4 regions of the Amylolactobacillus amylotrophicus DSM 20534 genome follow, and region 2 is predicted to be linked to each of the others. Evidence: predicted binding sites of a transcription regulator. Region 2 holds the regulator's gene; each other region holds the start of a gene.

Region 1 (5,206 bases), on a different contig from region 2:
AGCGGTGGTAATCTACAATGAGACAGGTTTGGTAGAGCTTAAGTCAGGTACCCCAGCGGATACCGAAAACAAGATTACCTTTGGTATTTATACCAATGAGGAGGCTGCTAACCAAAACGGTCTCAGCGAGCTGGGGCGTGGCGGACCAAACATTATTAAATATACGGGTTGGACGTCTTACGTCGTGAACCGGGGTAGTGCGCGACTCAATCTTGCGGGAACAAACGCCGTTAGGTTGTCCGTGGCGATTCACGAACTAGGCCATGTCCTCGGTCTGGCGCACTCGACCAATCGCAATTCGGTGATGTACCCGATTGATCAGGGTAAGACTGGCCTGCAGGATGTCGATATTCGGGCGTTGCAGACAATTTACGCCAACTAATCAGAATATTTTATTGATCAGGATAAGCAAAAAGAACGTGGCCAATCGCCACGTTCTTTTAGTCTGCCATATCATGCAAGTTTATGTTGCTACTCTATTTTTTCAGTTTAAAGGTTAAGCGTACGGGATTATGGTCTGAGTTGACGAACCCGGCATCAACAACATGGATTTCTTGCGCCTCAACGTTTGGTGAAAGGATGAAGCCGTCGACTAGGGTCACGAATGACTCGCCTTTTTGATACGGCTGATCCAGTGCTCGGACAGACGGTGTTTTGGCTGCAGCTAGCTCCATTCTTGGTACATAGAATCCTGCAGGTAACTTGTTAAATGGGAAGAGATGGGTCCAGGTTTGGACCTTACTTGTCGTGTGGAAGATTTCTGGTGCGTTTTGGAGCAAACGGTGGTTGTAGTCTCCGGCGACAACCACGTAGTTACCGGCCCGATAGGCCTGGTTGATGTACTTGAAGAGCTTCGCAAACTGGGCCTCTTGAATGCTGTGGTCCTTCGTAAAGGCCGAGAGATGAATGTTGACGAGCTCGAACTGCTTGCCATTATCGGTTGGGAGCTTAGACACCGTAAAGGCGCGGTCGAGATCGATGAACTTATTGAAGTTGGTCTCGATTGGTAGAGAGTAGCGTGTAGCTTTGCCAATTCTGGTAGCTGCTAACGTGATGAGACCTGACTTGGCCTTGCCAATGGGGTCATTGAAAGGGTAGAAGAGGTAGGGTGAATCGTAGTTCTGTCCGTAAACACCACTGTGTGTGTGCGCAAAAGCGTTGGTGATGCGCTTAACCTGATCGACGTGACGTGAGCGATCACCGTCTTGGTCGACCTCCTGGTAGAAGTAGAAGTCTGCCTTTGCAGACTTTGAGGTCTTCACAATCCCTCTGGTTAGCCTGGTTACAGTTGCCTTGTCGTAGGCCTTTGCATACTTACCACCATCCATGAAGAATGAGTAGCTCGGTGGATAAGAGCCGTAGCCAACGTTCCACGACTGTGCGTGATAGGTGCGCCCAACTTGGACAGTATTCTCCCGATTATGTTTAACCCCTAGGCTTTCATTGTCAGGTAAGCGGTAATACGTGATGTAGGCGTAGGCCAGGTACGAACCTGCCGCAACCAGGATAATGAAAACGATGGCAGCAAGTGTCTGCCAGAGCCATTTTAGTTTCATAATTATTTTTCCTCCAAGAAAAGTACTGCGCGTTTTTAACAATTGATAACATACTCGGTTAATAAAAAACGGCACCACCTCATGTGTGCTTGCCGCCGTTAAATTAATGCTTACATCATTCACTCATAGTTGTCCGAGTTCGTGCAATTTATCCTCGATCTGAGTGATGACCGCCGTTTGATCCTCTTTGCTTTCGACGAAATCATACTTGTCACCATCAATTCGAATCTTAGGTGAATAATTGTAGTTCTCATACCAAGGACCATAGTATTCGAGTAGGGTCTTGTAGTACGTCTCGAGAGTGGGATCATAACTGAGTTGTTCGAAACTGCGTCCGCGCTTTGTAATCCGCTTAAGCATCGTGTCGTAGGAGACGTCGATGTGGACCAATAAATCAGGCGCCTTCTTCGGCAATGTTTTCAATTCCTCCATCATGTTGTGCAGTAGGTCGCGGTAGATGTCTACCTCGGTCTGGTTTGCCCGACCCATGTCCGCGTTCATCTGAAAGAATAGTTCATCCTCATAGATGGACCGGTCGAGCACGTTATTGTCGGCAACTAGCGCGTCTTTGATGTTCCGAAAGCGTGTGTTTAGGAAATAAATCTGTAATAGAAAGGCGTATTTGGCCGGATCTGCGTAGAACAGGGGCAGCACCGGATTGTCTTCGACACTTTCGTAAAAGGCCTGACTGCCTAAATCTGCAGCAAGTATTTTGGTTAGGGTTGATTTGCCGGCACCGATTGGGCCACTTAAAGCTATGACGGTCATCACATTCCTTCTATCTAAAGTGTTCTTATACAAAATATGGTCAACTCCTAATATAATAACGCTACATGTGGTGGCAAGCAATATATTTTAAACTTTTATCTTTTTCATGAATTCTCCTCCAAGAAATTCAGAATAGATTCGATTTATCTCCTCTAAATTGAGTTAGCTGATTAAGGCCAGCTAACTATGCTTAAACGCTAATGCCCCGTGAGCGTTTTTTTGGTCAAAAAAGTGCTTGTGTTATTATTGAATAGAATAATGGGGTAAATTATTGTGAATAAGAAAAATTTTGCGCTGAACAAGCACACGTGGTTTGTTGGGCTAGTGTTCGGACTGTTGTTGGTCCTAGCTTTGATAACAAATATTCAGTCGGTTAACGCAGACAACGGCTACGTCGTTGATCCTGCTAATTACTTAAATAAGAATACGGAAGAGTATATTGAGCGTTTGAACGAGCAGGATTTAACTGGTCTAACCGACCGGCCACAGTACATGCTAGCAGCGGTGGGAAAACGCTCGTTGATGGTCGCAGTAACCGAATCCTTAACGGCATCATCCACCAACAGATTGATTTTGCTGATATCGTCGTCGACGGTTGGAAAGTCAGAGACTTCCTTCAGCGTGTAGTAATATTGGCGTGCATTTTGTCGACCAGCTGGTGTTGCACTTTCGAGGATGTAGGCTGACCGCAAGCCACTAAGCGTCACGTGTTTAAGACTCTCCAATTTAAAGACGTCTGCTAAAATATGCGTGACAACTGGTCTGGGAATTGTTGTGGCGTTGACCAGTTGGTCGTGTTCGAATATTTGGGAACCGTTATCCGACACAAAGGCAATCTCGTCCGCCTTGCCGGGGAAAAAAGCTTTGAGTTGTTCATATTGATTCCCGCTGGCGACAATGAATTTAATGTCCTGTTGGCACATTTTGGCGTAGACCCTGTCGAATTGTTCCCGGTCATAATTCTTGGCGGAATTTAGAAATGTCCCGTCCATGTCTGTCGCAATTGCTCTAATCATCAGTTACACCGTCAATTCTATTAGGTTGCCCTCTGGGTCCTCAATCACAGCCTCGTAATACCCGTCGCCCGTCGTTCGTGGACCACTAAGTAGGTTAAAGCCGTCGTTTACAAATTGTGCAGCAAGCGTATCGACTCGCTGCTTCTCACCCAGTGAGATAGCGATGTGTGCGTAGCCTAGGACATCTGGGGCCCGTTTATTGATGTTGTCCTTGTGTGAGAGTTCTATGCGACCGCCCGTCGCAAATTTGAGGAAATACGACGAGAAGCCGGTCTTTACGTTCTCGTAGCGGGCACTCGCTAGTGTATTGAAATAGTGCTCATAAAATTGTTTCATTGTCTCCAAATCATTGACCCAAATTGCGATATGTTCTAATTTCATTTGTTTCACTCCATCTACAGCTAATTATTTTGTAATCGTTATCAACTTCCATTAAATCAGTAAAAGGATTGTTTGACCATGAAAATTATTGTTGCACCAGCCAAGAAAATGACGAACCAAAGCGAGAGCTTTCGAGCGAGACGGCAACCGCAATTTCTCGCCGAAGCCCAGGAGATTTTGGCTGCGATGAAGGCACTCGATTATGCCGCGGCAAAAGAAATGTGGCACTGCAGCGACCGCCTTGCCCGCCCGAACTTCGCCTGGCTACAGGAGATGAAACTGACAGAACACGTCACGCCGGCGCTTACTAGCTACGTCGGTATCCAGTATCAGTATATGGCACCGGATTTATTCACCAAGGATGCACTCGAGTACGTCGACCAGAACTTGCGCATCTTATCGGGCTTCTATGGCGTATTGCGGCCATTCGATGGCGTCGTTTCTTATCGACTATCACTTGATTCTAAACTGGCAGTTGCCGGAAGTCGGAATCTGTATGACTTTTGGGGTTCTAAAATATACCAGGCGCTTGAATTCGACCGAGAGCCCGTGTTAAATCTAGCCTCACTTGAATATACTAAGGCAATTAGGCCCTTTCTGAAGCCCACTGATCGCCTGATCGACGTTCTGTTCTACACTAGTGTCTCTGGTCGACTGCAGGTTAAGGCGACACACGCTAAGATGGCACGAGGGATGATGGTGCGTTATCTTGCGGAGCAGCATGTCACGGATATCCAGGATGTGCGCAACTTCTGGCATCCCGAGTACGAATATCGGGCAGATTTGTCCACGCCCACCAAAATCGTTTTTGTCCGAGATAAATAAATGAAATTTTTAATTTTACCTCAAGTCCACTTGAGCGAGTATCATGTTTATTGATATTTGGTTAAAGGAGACGAACGAAATGACAGATAATAAAGCTGCAGTAACCAATGGCATCTTCCCAATTGGGGAGGAAAATAACGCATATGCACAATTTTTTGTAGGTCAAAGTTACCTGAAGACATTGGTGGCTGACCCGAACGTTAATGTCGGCGTAGGCAACGTGACTTTTGAGCCGGGGACTAGGAATAATTGGCACATCCATCACGATGGTTTCCAAATATTGTTGGTAACCGCTGGTGAGGGCTGGTATCAAGAAGCAGGCCAACCTGCCCAAAAGATCAAGGCTGGAGACGTGGTGGTGACCCATGACGGCGTCAAACATTGGCATGGTGCGACGAAGGACAGTTGGTTAAGTCACATTGCGATTACGGCTGGCACCCCGGAATGGTTAGAGCCGGTTTCGCTCGCTCAGCTGCTCTGTGAATTCCAGCGTGATTGGAACAGGACGGAGACTGTGCCTGGCTTCGTGCAGTTGATGGTTGAGGCGGGTTACTTCCTCAATATGTAATTTGATTGACGTGAAAGCGATTGAGTGCTGCTGCAGTAAATGAGGAGGAATCTTCATTTTTTTTGCTGTCTAAAGCTCAAATTAAGCGTATA
Region 2 (5,206 bases):
AACATGAACACTTGGTATATGAGTTAACCGATGGCACCGACTTGCGCTATGCAGATGTCCGGAAGTTTGGGCGGCTCCAACTGGTTGAGACTGGCACGGAAGCCGTGGTTACCGGAATTAGTAAGCTTGGACCAGAGCCCAATTCTGCTGCTTTCACGCTTGATTACTTTGAAGCAGGGCTAAAGACCAGGAAGAAGAATATCAAGAATGTGTTATTGGATCAGGGGATAGTGACCGGTCTTGGTAATATTTATGTTGATGAGGTTCTTTGGCTGAGCAAGATTCATCCGTTGACTCCGGCCAATAAGTTAGAACACGCAGAAATCGCCGAGTTATTTACGGCCATTAATGAGGAGATAACTTTAGCCATTCAGAATCACGGTACGACGGTCTTTACCTACCTCGATGCCAGCGGTCATGCCGGTAGCATGCAGAATCATCTCCACGCATATTCGCACGGAAATGAACCGTGTGAACGTTGCGGTACGATTATGGAGAAAATCAAAGTTAGCGGTAGGGGAACGGTCTTTTGTCCCCATTGTCAGGTTGTAAAATGACGTATTATTTAGGTTTAACTGGCGGGATAGCGAGCGGCAAAAGTACGGTCTCTGATCTCTTTCGCCACAAGAATATACCGGTGATTGATGCAGACGAGGTGGCTCACGCGCTAATGGAGCCCGGTGCGGCTAACTGGCAAAAGATAGTAGCTAAGTTCGGTCCGCAGTTCTTAAATGCCGATCAAACAATCAACCGGCAGAAGCTCGCTCAGCTAGTTTTCAGTGATCAAAATGCCCTCAGTAAGCTTAATCATCTTTCACATCCGACTATTAAGACCAGTCTGCTGAATAAGATGCAGGAGTATGCAATACAGAATGCCAGGGTCGTCGTCGTGGATATTCCGTTATTATATGAGGGTAAATTTGATACCCACCTCGACGATGTGCTTCTGGTCTACGTGGATAACAAGACGCAACTTGAGCGTTTGATGGCCCGCGATGCGATTACTGTAAAAGAAGCCAAGAGGAAGATTGCCGCCCAAATGCCACTAGCAAAAAAGAAATTACTGGCCGATTATTTAATTGACAATACTGGTACAATAGAAGAAACTACCAGCTCATTTGAAGCTTTTTTTCGGGCGAATATTAGCCCGAAGTTGGAGGAATAACTATGGAATGTCCAAATTGTCATCAAAACTCATCCCGTGTTGTCGATAGCAGACCAAGTGACGAGAATAGAGCGATTAGAAGGCGACGCGAATGTGAGAACTGTGGTTACAGATTTACAACCTTTGAAAGAATCGAGCTCTCACCACTCCTGGTAATTAAGAGTGATGGTAATCGTGAAGCCTTTAACCGTGAGAAGATCTTTAACGGGCTTGTTCATGCTGCCGAGAAACGGCCAATTACGAGTGATGAGCTGAGTGATCTGGTCGATCGGGTAGAGAACAGTATCCGCAAAAAGGGTTTAAATGAAATTTCCTCAAAGCAAATTGGTGAAATTGTCATGGACGAACTTGCGGAATTGGACGACGTCGCGTATATCCGCTTCGCCAGTGTGTACCGTCAATTCAAGGATATGAGCGGCTTCATGAAGGCGCTCGAAGAAATGATGTCTAAGGATAAGAAGTCTAGCTAGGTCAGGTATTCGATGTATTTTTCAACTAATCCTAAATTACCCTTCTACGTCGCTAATCAATTAACAATTGATACTGAGCAACAGAAGGTGATCATGAAACTTTATCAACCACTTGTTGGAGCCGTGGCAACAAGTGTTTATTTGACGCTCTGCCAACAGTTTAATCGGGTACCGATTCGCTCGGAATTTCTCCGCCTTGCTCAGCTCCAAGAGCAACTGGATATCGATTTAAAATCTCTTTTTAATGCGTTCCACAAGCTTGAGGCAGTCTCTTTGTTAAAGACGAGTACCAGTCAAAATGATATTCTCGGTGAAGCGCTGATTTTCGAGCTGAAAGCTCCCCTTGCTGCCAAGGATTTCTTTGGTACCTTTTTACTCTCTAGCTTACTGCTGGAGAAGATTGGTGAACCTTTGTTTAAGTCACTGCAGCAGAGTTTTACACCACAGACATTTCCCGATAGTGAAAATGCCCGTGATGTCTCGGCTGGCTTCTTCGAAGTTTTTCACATGGCGGATGAGACCGCAATTAATCCACCGGCTGTTGTTCAAGAGGCGGCAGAGTCTTTTGCCAAAAACAAGCAATTAGGGCAGGAAGATGCTATTGCGGAGACACGAGAGAATGAGCTTACAAAGTTAATAGATTGGCAGTTTTTGATCGATCAGTTTAATGCTTACCACATCGATGAGGCAGAAGTTAATAAATACAGGAAGCAAATCAGCGACATGATTAACTTCTACCAGCTATCCGAGTTGGAGTTTGTTCAGTTAGCGACTTTAACATTGACGAGCGGTGACCATAAGCTGAATATTAAGCGAATCGAAGCTAACCTAACTGAGAACTATGAGAGCCTGACGGACCATGCCTCGGTGCGTCACAGTGGGCGGGCAACCACAAAAGAAGCACTGGTGAACAAGGTATCAGCCATGATCAACAACCTCAGTGAAGCGGATCAACGTGTCTTAACAAGTGTGAACAAATATCGGCCACTTGACTACCTCTACCGAATAAAGAAAGAGAAGGGTGGCTACGTCACCACAAGTGAGAAGCAGATTGTCTACCAGCTGAAACAGAAAAATGGCTTGAAAGATGATCTAATTAACATGCTGATTTACGTCACCCTTGGTATGGCACCTACACTCTCTAAGGCCTTGGTTGACCGAATTGCTAATGACTGGTTCCAAAATGGCGTGGTAACGGCTGTGCAGGCGTTAAGCTATGTGAAGAACCGTGAGAATAAGAGACAACAGCAAGGGCAGAATACGAAGCACAGATATTATCAAGGACAGGGCAAGAAGAAAGAGGTTGCCACTGATTGGTCTAAGAAGAAGGCCACTGTAGATCCGAAGATTACGGATGAGTATTTGGATAAGCTACTTGATAAAATAGACGGAAAATAAGGAGCCTAATATGCAAAACATTGGCAAAGTTTTACAGAAGATATTGGATGAACGCGCAATCAAGTATGATTTCGACGAAATGATTAAAGCAGCGCTCAAGGATCCTGAAGTTCAAGCTTTTATCAAGGAACATCATGCAGAACTAACTCCCGATGCCCTAAACAAAAGTGCGGCAAACGTCTATGAATTTGTGACGCAGCGCGATAAGGTTCAACAAGAAAGCGACAGTACTGTGAGCGGCTTCGCCCCAAAACTAATTGTCAATAACGGCCTGATTGACGTGGAATATGGTCCGACTGAGCAAACTAGAACTGCAGTAGAGAGGACTACCCAGGCCCACAAGATGCGTCTAATTGACCTGCCGATTACGCTTAGGGAGGCCGCCATTACAGAGTTTGAACGTACAGAAGGAAGAATTCGTGCACTGGCACTAGCAACCGAATTCGTTGCGCAGTTAAGTGCTGGTCAGAATCCGAAGGGCGTCTACTTTAGCGGTAATTTTGGTGTTGGTAAGACTTACCTGATGGCGGCGATGGCGAATAAGCTGGTCACTTTTGGCAAAAGTGTGACGTTAATTCATGTACCAACCTTTATTGCTGGTCTTTCGAGTCACTTTGGCGACAACTCGCTTAATGATGAGGTCCAAAAACTAAAGTCTGTTGACGTATTGATGCTTGATGATATTGGGGCAGAGAGCCTGAGTCAGTGGTCAAGGGATGATGTGCTGGGCGTAATCTTGCAATATCGGATGGAGAATCAGTTGCCCACTGTTTTCAGTTCAAACTTCAGTTTTCCAGAGCTCGAGGAGCATTTTGCCGAGACCAAAACGGGCTCGGAGCCGGTGAAGGCCGCTCGTTTAATGGAGCGGATTAAGTTTCTGGCGACCGAGGTCGTCATGGAGGGTGCTAACCGACGCAACCGCGGTTAATTTGATTAAGTGGTCAGAAAGAACTTGAAAAATTAATTTAAATTAGTATAATTGAGTTCATTAAGAAAGACATATCAAACTTCACTAACAGGGAGTAGCTGCAGTAACTGGAAGCACTACAAGGAGTTTGACACCACTTTCGAAGTACAACCCATAATTTAATCGTTTGGTCGGTTACCATTATCAGCCATAAGAGTAGAATCACTTCGTGTGATTTTAAATTTGGGTGGAACCACGAAAATTTTCGTCCCAGTGTGAATATGTCGCACTGGGACTTTTTTTATTTAGGAGGAGCAGTAATGAGTTTTGAATTAACATTTCCAGATGGCAATAAGAAGAGCATCGATGAGGGTCAGTCAGTCTTAGACGTAGCCAAGTCTATCAGTTCGTCATTAGCTAAGAAGGCAGTCGGGGCAACCTTAAACGATGAGCTGTTATCGGTTGATAGTACAGTTAATCAAGCGGGCCACTTTGCCATTCTAACTGATGCAGATGAGCTGGGTCTGCGGATCCTCCGTGACACGGTTGCTTTCTTGTTCAAGTACGTTGCAAAGCAGAAATATCCACGCATCGCACTCGGTGAATCAAAGTCGGACGAAGATGGTTTTTTCGTTGATACTGATCAAGATAATCAAATTGCTGTTGGTGAATTGCCAGAGTTTGAAGCAGAGATGAAGAAGATTATCAAGAACGGTCTCCCAATTACCCGGGAATTTGTCGACAAATCTAAGTTAGTAGAGGCTTTCAAAGACGATCCTTACAAGACTTCCATGCTGAAGGACATTGATGCCGTACAGATACTGGCATACCGACTTGGTGATTTCGTTGATTTTGGCTACAAGGCGCTCCTGCCTAACACGGGCAAAATCAAAGAATTCGCACTCCTGTCAGTGGCCGGTGCATATTGGCAAGGTAAGAGTAGCAACAGAATGTTGCAACGGATTTACGGGACAGCATTCTTTAAAGCAAGCGATTTAGAGGCTGACTTGAAACGCAGAGAGGACATTAAGGAACGCGATCACCGCACACTAGGACGTGACCTTGATTTGTTCTTCGTCGATCCTAAAGTGGGTGCCGGTTTACCGTACTGGATGCCAAAAGGAGCAACAATTCGGCGAATTATCGAACGCTACATCATCGATAAAGAAGTTGCAGATGACTACGAGCACGTTTACACACCTGTACTCGCTAACCTGGACCTCTACAAAACCTCTGGTCACTGGGCACATTACAGGGAAGACATGT
Region 3 (5,206 bases), on a different contig from region 2:
CAGTCTTAATCTGAACAACCTTAACTGAGGTTGAATAAATATTCAGAGTATTATTTGCAGTCAATGCACTGGCTTCAACCCAATCATTGTTCCCAAGGTCATACATTGTAACACCCTGAGTGTTTACAGTAGCGCGAATAACTTTCCACCTTGTGTTTGCATTAAGTGTTTGTGCAGCTCTTGTTTTGTCAGCATCACGATAAACTTGTACTTGAGTACTAGTCTTTGCAACTGCTGGAACTGTACTTGCACTTGAAAGAGCAGTTGATGATGCTACTAGGTACTTCGCTTCAACCCAGTCATTCTTTCCTAAATCCGCCCACTTAACACCATTAGTATCCGTTGTATAGCGGATAATCTTCCACCTAGTACCGTGTTTTAGATATTGACCAGTAAGGTTATTACCAACGCTAGGTGACTTTCTAACAGCCAGGCTGTAACCAGGTTTATAGTTAATTTTACCAACTTCTGTTGCTGCTTCTACAGTATTTGATGTAATATTTGAGTTTACTTGTTGTGCTGCTACCAGGCCAAAAGTACCCAGTAATGCTGCAGCAGAAATCTTCGTCACATTAGATTTAAATTTATTCAATTTATTTCCCCCGTTTTTACGTCCAGGTGTCTAGACCTTTTCTTACTAACGAAGATTATTGTAACCTCGTGATATTTCGAGACTGTTACAGAATAAAAGCCCTTTGGTTACACTTTATTTCTTTCTTAAGTGTTTTTTTGATTATTTAAACATTAGTTAGCGACTCAATCAGTTGATCAATCGCTGCTTTAGCAGCATCTAAACTGTCGTTCTTGATGATGTGCGCCCGCTGTAAAAGATCATCGTCAAGTGCTAAATCACGCTTGAATTCCGGACTGTGCAGCCTCTTCTCAATCTGACTTTTCGTGTCGCCCCGCTCCTCAAGCCGTTGCGCTAACTCGGCAGGTTCTGAGACAGTCAAATAGACGAACACAGCCTGCGCTGGTAGCTCCTGCAGGTAGGTGTGAACGCCTGCCGTTTCAACTATTAGTGAGACGATATCGCTCTTTTCAAAGGATTTCTGCAATGATTCCCTTGAAGAACCATATTGATAGCTACCGTATTTAACGTGTTCAAAGAAGTGCAGTTGGCGAAAGCTGTCGGCACTCTCGAAATAATAATCAACGCCGTCCTGTTCCCCAGAACGCAGTGGTCGCGTGGTATGAGTGATTACCCGTGGTATGTTGTATTTTTGGGTGAGATACCGACTAATGGTGGTTTTCCCAACACCACTTGGGCCGGCAATAATAATTAATTTCTTCATATTGATTCTCCTACTTGAAAAATGGTGCAAGATATAATACTATTTTCCTATTGCAAAAAATTAAAGAGGGCGGTTGTTTCATGAAAAAAGAAGAACTCGAAGTTGGTCAAACCGTAAGTGCAACTGTTAAAGAAGATATTAAGAAGCCATTCACTGGTAAAGTTGAAAAAATCTATGAAAATTCGGTATTACTGGAAATCGTCTCAAATGAAGCCGAAGATAACACAGCAGTTTCCGAATTAAATAATAAAATCGTGGTCAACCTGAGCTCGATTAAGAAAGCAAAGTAGCACTCAACTTCACTACAAAACATGAATAAAGGCTTGCTCATTCAGATGAGTAAGCCTTTATTTATTTGGTCTGTTGATCTTTCACAAACGTCTGATCAGGTATCCGAATCAGATAATATTCAGTTGCTACCCTGCCAGCACTTAGTCCTAAGCCGTTACGCCAATTTTTTTTATACCTGGCAACATAGGTTGCCAGATAGGCCTTTTGGTAATTTTGATCCATCTTAACCAATACCTTTTCGTCAAACGGATAGGCACTTGCGGCCGGCGATAATGGGCTCGCGCCGTCTGAGATAGAGGAGTTTGCTCCGTTAATCGTGATTTTGTTGCCGTCGCTAAGGAGAGTATATTCGACCTTTGAGTCCCTGCTTTGTACGGTGTTCACCTTAACATAGAAGGATTTATCTTGGTCAACCGTCATAATTAACGGGCGGAACTTAACACTATCCGTGATGCGCGCATGGTCATTTAATGATGGATTATCAAAGAATGTTACGATACTCATCGAAACCAGGAGTCCGCCCCAAACCACAATTTCCAGGACATCAAGTACCAGATTTTTGACAGAGAAACGCACATGGTCCATGACAATCATCTTGATATGACGTTTACGAATATTCTGGATAATAAATACGAGCAACAGAAAAACAATTATCCAGGCAAAAACACCGATATAGTTATAAGCAGATTTCATAGAATCCCTCCAATTACTTCAATTATGAGTATAAGGGAAAAAAGATGCAAGGTCACCAAAAAGAAATCAAAAATAGACCAAAATTTTATGCAGTTGAGCAAATATCCTATTCCACGTACTATATTTAGATAAACCAATTAATAAAATAACAAATCCAAGGATTTACTATTGACAATCAAGGCAAAAAATCAGACAATCACATTAACTAGTATTCAGACATTCAATTCCATACAACATCTTGTGTCTGGATGCCAAAAAAATACAAAAAATCTCACAAAAAGGATTGACTTTTTAAAATTGTGAGTGGAGGACATTATGGGTAATATTACTGTATATACTAAGAATGATTGTGTTCAGTGCAAAATGACTAAACGCTTCTTAAAAGAACACCATATCAACTACGAAGAGAAGAATATCAACTCTGACCCAGACGCAATTACGTATTTAAAGAGCCTCGGCTTCAAGAGTGTTCCTGTTGTTTTCCCTAAAGATGAAAACCCAATTGTCGGTTTCAGACCAGAACAGCTTAAGGGTCTTGTAAAATAATGGTTGAAATTGCGTACTACACGGTTACTGGGCAAACCAGACGGTTCATCAAGAAGACTGAACTTGATGCTTACGAGATAGACGATGCTGATCCATATCACGACATGGACCAGCCTTTTATTTTAATTGTCCCCGCATACGACGACAACATGATGGACTCCGTCATCGACTTCCTCAATTTCGGTTCGAACAAGGAGAACCTCGTTGGCGTGATTGGCACGGGTAATAGAAACTTCAATCAGTTATACATCCACACGGCAAAAGACATTGCCAACAGCTTAAAAGCACCAATTCTTTATGATTTCGAATTCAATGGCACGCCGACTGATGTGGCGCGCGTAAAGGAGATAGTGGCGAACTATGAGTCTACAGAAGCTTAACATTCAAGATGTAACATATTTTAAATTAAACAACGAATTAAACCGACCTATTGATGGGAAAATCCCATTGGAGAAAGACCGCGAGGCACTGGCAGCCTTTTTCAAAGAGAACGTCGAGCCAAACCTCAAACAATTCGCCAACCTGCAGGAACGCCTAACTTATTTGGTCGACAACAACTATATCGAAGCAGAGTTTCTGCAGAAATACACATCAGAGTTCCTGGAACAACTGTACAAACGCCTGCGGGACTTCAATTTCCACTTCAAATCATTTATGGCGGCCTACAAGTTTTTCAACCAGTACGCCCTGAAGAGTGACGACAAGTCCGAATATCTAGAGACTTTCGAAGACCGGGTATTTTTCAATGCCCTTTATTATGCTAATGGGAACGAGCAGCTGGCAACTCAGTTAGCCGATGAAATGATCAACCAAAGATACCAGCCGGCGACACCGAGTTTTTTGAATGCGGGCAAGAAACGGCGGGGCGAATTTGTGTCCTGTTTCCTCATTCAAATTACCGATGACATGAACTCAATCGGTCGTGGCATCAACTCGGCGCTGCAACTGTCACGAATTGGCGGTGGTGTCGGCATTACACTCTCGAACCTGCGTGAAGCTGGAGCACCAATTAAGGGAATTGTGGGTGCGTCAAGCGGCGTCTTACCAGTGATGAAGCTGCTGGAAGACTCCTTCTCCTACTCAAATCAATTGGGCCAAAGGCAAGGTGCCGGGGCTGTTTACCTCAATGTTTTCCACCCAGACATCATCAACTTCCTATCTGCAAAGAAGGAAAATGCCGATGAGAAGATCCGCGTAAAGACGTTATCTCTTGGCGTTGTCGTGCCTGATAAATACTACGAGTTAGTTCGGAATAACGATACGATGTACCTCTTCTCCCCTTACGACGTTGAGCGCATCTACGGCACACCATTCTCATACGTAGATATTACAGCTGAATATGACAACATGGTGCAGAACCCCGAAATCAAAAAATACCCAATTAAGGCGCGCGAGCTAGAAAATGAAATTTCCAAGCTGCAGCAGGAATCAGGTTACCCTTATATTTTAAACATCGACACCGTTAATCGTGTTAACCCAATCGACGGTAAGATTATCATGAGTAATCTTTGTTCAGAAATTCAACAGGTTCAAGTCCCATCAAGCCTGGATGACGCACAGAACTATACCCAGATGGGTACGGATGTTAGTTGCAATCTCGGTTCAACTAACATTGGTAACTTGATGAAAAGCCCAGACTTTGGTGTTTCTGTCCGTGCAATGGTAGACGCACTAACATTTGTCTCAGACACATCAAACATTACCGCCGTTCCATCAATCGCCCGTGGTAACGAGCTCAGCCACTCAATTGGACTAGGTGCAATGGGACTCCACACGTTTCTCGCAACCCACCAGATCGATTATGGCTCAAAGGATGCAATTGAGTTTACCAGTGTTTACTTCATGCTTTTAAACTACTGGTCACTCGTCGAGAGTAACCACATTGCTACGGAGCGCAATGAAACGTTCGCTAATTTTGCCAAATCAACTTATGCAACAGGTGAATACTTCGACCAATATCTGAATAACAGCTTTGTCCCAACTAGAGCGCGTGTCAAGGAACTCTTTAAGGATATCTTTGTGCCAACTCAGGCAGATTGGGTAGAATTAAAGAATAAAATCCAAACCACAGGGCTATACAACGCATACCGTTTAGCGGTTGCGCCAACAGGTTCAATTTCATACATCAACGATACTTCAGCAAGCTTGCACCCAATCACCCGTTTGATTGAAGAAAGAACTGAAAAGAAGAACGGTAAACTATACTTCCCAGCACCAGGACTCAGCAATGATACAATTTCATTTTATAAGTCTGCATACGATACTGATATGCGCCTGGTAGTGGATACCTACGCGGCAGCACAGCAGCATATTGATCAAGGAATGAGCATGACTTATTTCATTCGATCAAGTATCCCTGCTGGTTTATACGAGTGGAAGGA
Region 4 (5,206 bases), on a different contig from region 2:
AAGGACTGGCTAACAGATTATTTCGCTGGCTTAGAACCGGATGTTTCTGTTCTGAGGACTAGGACAACAGGCAGCGAGTTTGCCAAAGTTGTGTGGTCCGAGATCAGTCAGATTCCTTATGGACAAACAACCACTTATCGGGATATCGCGGTCAAATGCGCCAAACGCCTGGGTCAAAAGTCGATGAGCTCACAGGCGGTAGGTGGAGCAATAGGAAGAAATCCACTTGTCATCCTAGTTCCCTGTCACCGGGTGCTGGGCCAAAATAGGCAACTTACCGGCTATAGTGGTGGGCTAGACAGGAAAGTTAAACTGTTAGAGCATGAGGGAGTAGCTGTTGCTAATTTAAAGTATCCAAAGAGGTAATTTTAACTAAACAATAATTGTGGAAGGGTTGTGTGAAAATGCGAACTAAGGCTGAGATGAGACAACTGATCTTTGCTGTGGCGGAGAAGCTTGGTGTTGTGCGGGCGATTGCTGCCAATGGCTCACGGGTCTATAAGGCAAGAAGTGATGAATTTACCGATTTCGACATCATTTATGTGGTGCCAGATGATCAGATGCAACATTTAATTGATGAGCGTGGTTGGCTTGATGAATTTGGGGAACGAATTGTAATGCAGACCCCGATGGATCTTACCCCAAGACCAATCGATTATACGAAGAGATTTAACTTCTTAATGCTGTTCACTGATGGCAATCGACTGGATTTGGGTCTGGTACCAGAATCTGAGATTGGTGCCTGGGCTAAAGCTGATCCAATTGCACAGGTGCTGTTTGATCCCGCACACATATTAGCCGGATTAGAGTTGGTCCAAGATGATCGGCGCTACTTCCGCAAGAAACCGTCCCAGGGCTTCTTCTTCCGGCGAACCAATGAATTCTGGTGGATTGGTCCGTACGTCGTTAAGGGAATATTGCGCAATCAATTTTTTTACGCCGTAGACCATTACTTCGACGGAATTCTGGGTGAGTACCTCATGCAGGTCGAATGGCGAGTAGCCTTCGAGCACGATTTCCAGGTTAACCTCGGCAAGAACGTGGGCGATCTCTTTTCGTACCTGACTGTAGCCGAGCAGGATGAGTTGCGGCGCTTTAGCAACATGTCGAGTCTAGAGACGGTGGCGCAGAATATGGTAGAGATCCAGGAACAGTACCAGGCCCTGGCAATCCAGAATGCACAACAAATCGGTTTGGACTATGATCCTACTTCTGGTGAGCGCGTGATGGAATATACTAATACTAAACTAAAGAAGATATTGGAGAATTAATTGTGACGAAAATTTATTTTGCAAACGGTCTTTTTTCTGAGCAAGAAGCCCGTTATAACGCCTATATGGTCGAACAGATTAGAAATGAATATCCTAATGTAGAGGTCTACTTACCCCAGGAGAACGCCAGTATCAATGACAAGAACGCTTATGCAGACAGCATCGCTATCGCAAAAGGTGATACGAACGAGTTAGTAGCCAGTGATTTGGTGGTAGCGGTTCTGGACGGAGTAGGGCTTGATGCCGGTGTGGCGGCTGAGATTGGGCTAGCTTTCGGCAAAAACATCCCGGTGGTCGGTCTCTACACGGACTCACGGCAACAGGGGGCAACGAATCAGGCTAAGCTAGAGGCGTTACAGGAGGTAGCAGAGAGTCAGTTTGCATACATCAACCTCTTTGTGATTGGCTTAATCAAACAAAACGGTCAAGTATACAGTAGCAGCAAGGATTTAGTCTCTGGCTTACGGGATTATCTTAAATAAATTTTCCGGACGGTCAAAACCTGTTAGATTAACAAAATCTAACAGGTTTTTTTAAGTGCTTTGGCAGAATTTGGTTATTAAATAGTTGCCTTCGTGTGTGCCATAGCACAGAAAAATTATTTTTTAAAGTCTTGAATTACACCTTATATAGTATAGAATTGAATTATGCACCACAAAATATAGTAGATTAACCAAGGAGCAAGAGTTATGGACTATACGAACCTCAATACGATTATTACACAAAATTTTCCTGAAATTACGCTAATTACGCCAGATATGCACATGACTTTTACCGGCATTGCGCGCCTAATTATGCTCGACAGGTATACCTATAAAGATCCTAGTAACAGCACGTTAGCTGTAGGTGATCTGGTCGTGCTTACCGTGAAGGATGATCCCAATTACCCCACGCGTGGTATTGGTAACGTGACCGAGATTAATGGTGAGATCGTCCAGATATTGGTCGAGGAAGAATTCCGTGGCGTACTAGATGAGGCTGATGGCATTGTGACCCGTCGTAAAACGGAGATTGAGAAACCACTAGAGTTATTCTACGAACAAGTTGCTAAGCGGGTAGCCACAGGAATTGCTCACAGTGCAGCAGCTAGTGATGAAGCCCAGCTCGAAAAAGATTTCTACCATGAACTCGTGCACCAGAACTTTATTCCTGCCGGTCGAGTTATCTACGGGGCGGGGACAAACTCTGAGGTGACCTACTTTAATTGCTACGTGATGCCGTTCATCCAGGACTCACGTGGTGGGCTAGCCAAGCACAGACAGGAAGTAATGGAAATCATGAGTCGCGGTGGCGGTGTCGGGACGAATGGTTCAACGTTGCGGCCAAAGGCTGCAGTGGTCCATGGTGTCAATGGTAAATCCTCCGGGGCTATTTCCTGGCTGAATGACCTGGCCAACTTAACTCACTTGGTTGAACAGGGCGGATCTCGTCGTGGGGCCCAGATGATCATGTTGGCCGACTGGCACCCAGACATCTTCGAATTTATTTTAGCCAAAATCCAAAATCCGTCAGTATTGCAGTACTTGATTAACAACAGTAAGAGCAAGTTGGTCCGGCGACTAGCGAGTGAAAAGCTAGACTTCAAGCCACTCTCTTCTGATGAGCAAGCCTTCTACCAAGAGGCAATTGAGCATACTGAAGAGAGTCAGTTCAAACACGAGATTGAGGAGAAGCTCCGTCTAGGTGGTAGCTATTCCGTTCAAAATGCTGACTTCTTGACCGGAGCAAATATTTCGGTTTGTTTAACGAAGGAATTCATGGAGGCTGTTAAAACTGATGGCAACTATGAACTAAGATTTCCAGACGTCGATAACTACGATGAAGCGGAGATGGCCATCTATGACGAGCAGTGGCAGGATGTCGGTGATGTGCGTGAATGGGAAAAAATGGGTCACGCCGTCAAAACCTACAGAACAATTAAAGCTCGTGAACTTTGGGATTTGATTACTTTTTGTGCAACCTACTCTGCTGAACCCGGAATTTTCTTCATCGATAACGCAAACGAGATGACGAATGCAACTGCTTACGGTCAAAAGGTTGTAGCTACCAACCCTTGTGGTGAGCAGCCACTGACCCCATATGCAGTCTGCAACCTGGCTTCCTTGAACCTAGCTAATTTCGTGAATAAAGAAACTAAGACTGTGGATGAAGAGAAGCTGAAACGGGTTGTGCGTCACGCCGTGCAATTCCAGGATCTCGTTATTGATGCTACGCCATACTTTTTCGACAAAAACGAGCGGCAAGCTAAGGGAGAACGACGGATTGGCATGGGCATCATGGGTCTCGCAGACCTGTTGATTTACTGTGAGAAACGGTATGGTTCAGTTGAGGGTAACCAATTGATCGATCATCTGTTTGAAATTATCGCAACGACCGCTTACCGACAATCAATAGAGTTAGCTAAGACTAAAGGTAGTTTCCCATTCTTGGTTGGCCAAACTGCCGCAGAGACAGCAGCTTTACGGGAGAAATTTATCAATACCGGTTACATGAAGAAGATGCCTGAGGACATTCGCCAAGATGTCTTGAAGTATGGGATTAGAAATTCACACCTGTTAACGGTTGCTCCTACTGGCTCGACTGGGACTATGACCGGCGTCTCAACCGGTTTAGAGCCATACTACTCATTCTCATACTTCCGTTCAGGTCGTCTGGGCAAATTCATCGAAGTAAACGCTGCAATTGTTGATGAATACCTTGCAAGTCATCCGGGGACAACTAAGGAAAACTTACCTGATTTCTTCGTCTCGGCAATGGAGCTTTCTCCAAAGGAGCACGTTGACGTTCAATGTGTCATTCAGCGCTGGGTTGATAGTTCTATCTCGAAGACCGTCAACGCGCCAAGAGGCTACAGCGTGGAACAAGTTGCCCAGGTGTACCAAGACCTCTACGATGGTGGTGCAAAAGGGGGTACCGTCTACGTGGATGGTAGCCGTGATTCACAGGTGCTGACCCTCACTAATGAAGAAAACACGATGGATAACTTACTGGATGACGATGATACAAGTAAGGCTAAGACGACCGATGAACCTGTCAAGGCCGTTGAACAAGTTGAGCTACACGTAATTACCGATACGGACGACACAAAAGAACAGTGTGCCCCCACTGATGAAGAGCTCACAGGCCTGTTTACCGGCCGTGTCGAGGGTGTCGACGAAGGAAACATTTGTCCAATCTGCCACAAGGGAATTGTGGAGAAGATTGGTGGCTGTACCACGTGCACCAACTGTAAAGTACAATTGAAGTGCGGGCTGTAATACTAATATTAAGGAAATTTTTTAATGAAAAAACTGCTAAGAATTTTGGTTGTGGCGGTATTACCAATACTGCTCCTAGGAGTGGGCTGCAGCAATCAGGAGAAGTCAACAGACAATACACAAACTAAATCAAGTTCTGTCGCGAACCAAACGGCAACAATTAAGGTGTTTGATCGAACCAACAACAAGGTGCTAGGCAACAAGAAGGTGTCGTTCAAAAAGGGCGAGTCAGTTTTAGCCGCCTTGAAGAAGAGCTATCGGGTGACCGAAAGTAAGGGATTCGTCTCGGCGATCAATGGTGTAGAACAAGACGACCAAGCTGGCGCTTACTGGACCTTCACGGTAAATGGTCAGGATGCCACAAAGGGTGCAGGCGAGATCCAGCTTGCACCAAAGGACAAGGTTGTCTTCAAGCTGAGCACATACGAAAAATAAGGTGACGATATTTCATTTAAGCCATTCAAATTGCCTCTGTGAGGAGGTTAAACTTGAATGGCTTTTTTTCTATTAGGCAAAAGGTGAACAGATGTTTGGTTAATGCGGTATAATTATTGGTAGTAAATTTAGCTAAACTAAGTTGCACAAGAACAGGCGGTTATCATGAAACAAGAATCACTTTTTGCAAACCAAGTAGACAATACGCCACTCGCGAGTCGGGTGAGACCGCAAACGCTGGCG

What was found. Region 2 encodes NrdR, which represses ribonucleotide reductase genes. Its sites were predicted from a motif close to ACACNATATATNGTGT; they were not measured.
Region 1: FC62_RS06660 (deoxynucleoside kinase) is a predicted target of NrdR. The motif match lies at 2,383-2,398, and genes of this name have one in related genera.
Region 3: nrdH (glutaredoxin-like protein NrdH) is a predicted target of NrdR. The motif match lies at 2,508-2,523, and genes of this name have one in related genera.
Region 4: FC62_RS02935 (vitamin B12-dependent ribonucleotide reductase) is a predicted target of NrdR. The motif match lies at 1,892-1,907, and genes of this name have one in related genera.

The regions. Positions count from the first base shown of each region.
Region 1 is NZ_AZCV01000007.1:15,776-20,981, forward strand. It holds gene FC62_RS06650 (matrixin family metalloprotease) at 1-382, shown strand, start outside; gene FC62_RS06655 (endonuclease/exonuclease/phosphatase family protein) at 477-1,556, opposite strand; gene FC62_RS06660 (deoxynucleoside kinase) at 1,680-2,324, opposite strand; gene FC62_RS06665 (HAD family hydrolase) at 2,735-3,340, opposite strand; gene FC62_RS06670 (VOC family protein) at 3,344-3,721, opposite strand; gene yaaA (peroxide stress protein YaaA) at 3,800-4,546, shown strand; gene FC62_RS06680 (cupin domain-containing protein) at 4,626-5,114, shown strand.
Region 2 is NZ_AZCV01000006.1:17,629-22,834, reverse strand. It holds gene mutM (bifunctional DNA-formamidopyrimidine glycosylase/DNA-(apurinic or apyrimidinic site) lyase) at 1-557, shown strand, start outside; gene coaE (dephospho-CoA kinase) at 554-1,165, shown strand; gene nrdR (transcriptional regulator NrdR) at 1,168-1,635, shown strand; gene FC62_RS06295 (DnaD domain protein) at 1,648-3,033, shown strand; gene dnaI (primosomal protein DnaI) at 3,044-3,961, shown strand; gene thrS (threonine--tRNA ligase) at 4,261-5,206, shown strand, end outside.
Region 3 is NZ_AZCV01000008.1:34,103-39,308, forward strand. It holds gene FC62_RS06990 (C40 family peptidase) at 1-592, opposite strand, end outside; gene FC62_RS06995 (guanylate kinase) at 738-1,295, opposite strand; gene FC62_RS07000 (DUF2187 family protein) at 1,376-1,585, shown strand; gene FC62_RS07005 (LVIS_2131 family protein) at 1,647-2,279, opposite strand; gene nrdH (glutaredoxin-like protein NrdH) at 2,595-2,825, shown strand; gene nrdI (class Ib ribonucleoside-diphosphate reductase assembly flavoprotein NrdI) at 2,825-3,205, shown strand; gene nrdE (class 1b ribonucleoside-diphosphate reductase subunit alpha) at 3,186-5,206, shown strand, end outside.
Region 4 is NZ_AZCV01000002.1:17,842-23,047, reverse strand. It holds gene FC62_RS02950 (methylated-DNA--[protein]-cysteine S-methyltransferase) at 1-366, shown strand, start outside; gene FC62_RS02945 (aminoglycoside 6-adenylyltransferase) at 405-1,271, shown strand; gene FC62_RS02940 (nucleoside 2-deoxyribosyltransferase) at 1,274-1,753, shown strand; gene FC62_RS02935 (vitamin B12-dependent ribonucleotide reductase) at 1,961-4,528, shown strand; gene FC62_RS02930 (DUF4430 domain-containing protein) at 4,553-4,963, shown strand; gene FC62_RS02925 (replication-associated recombination protein A) at 5,129-5,206, shown strand, end outside.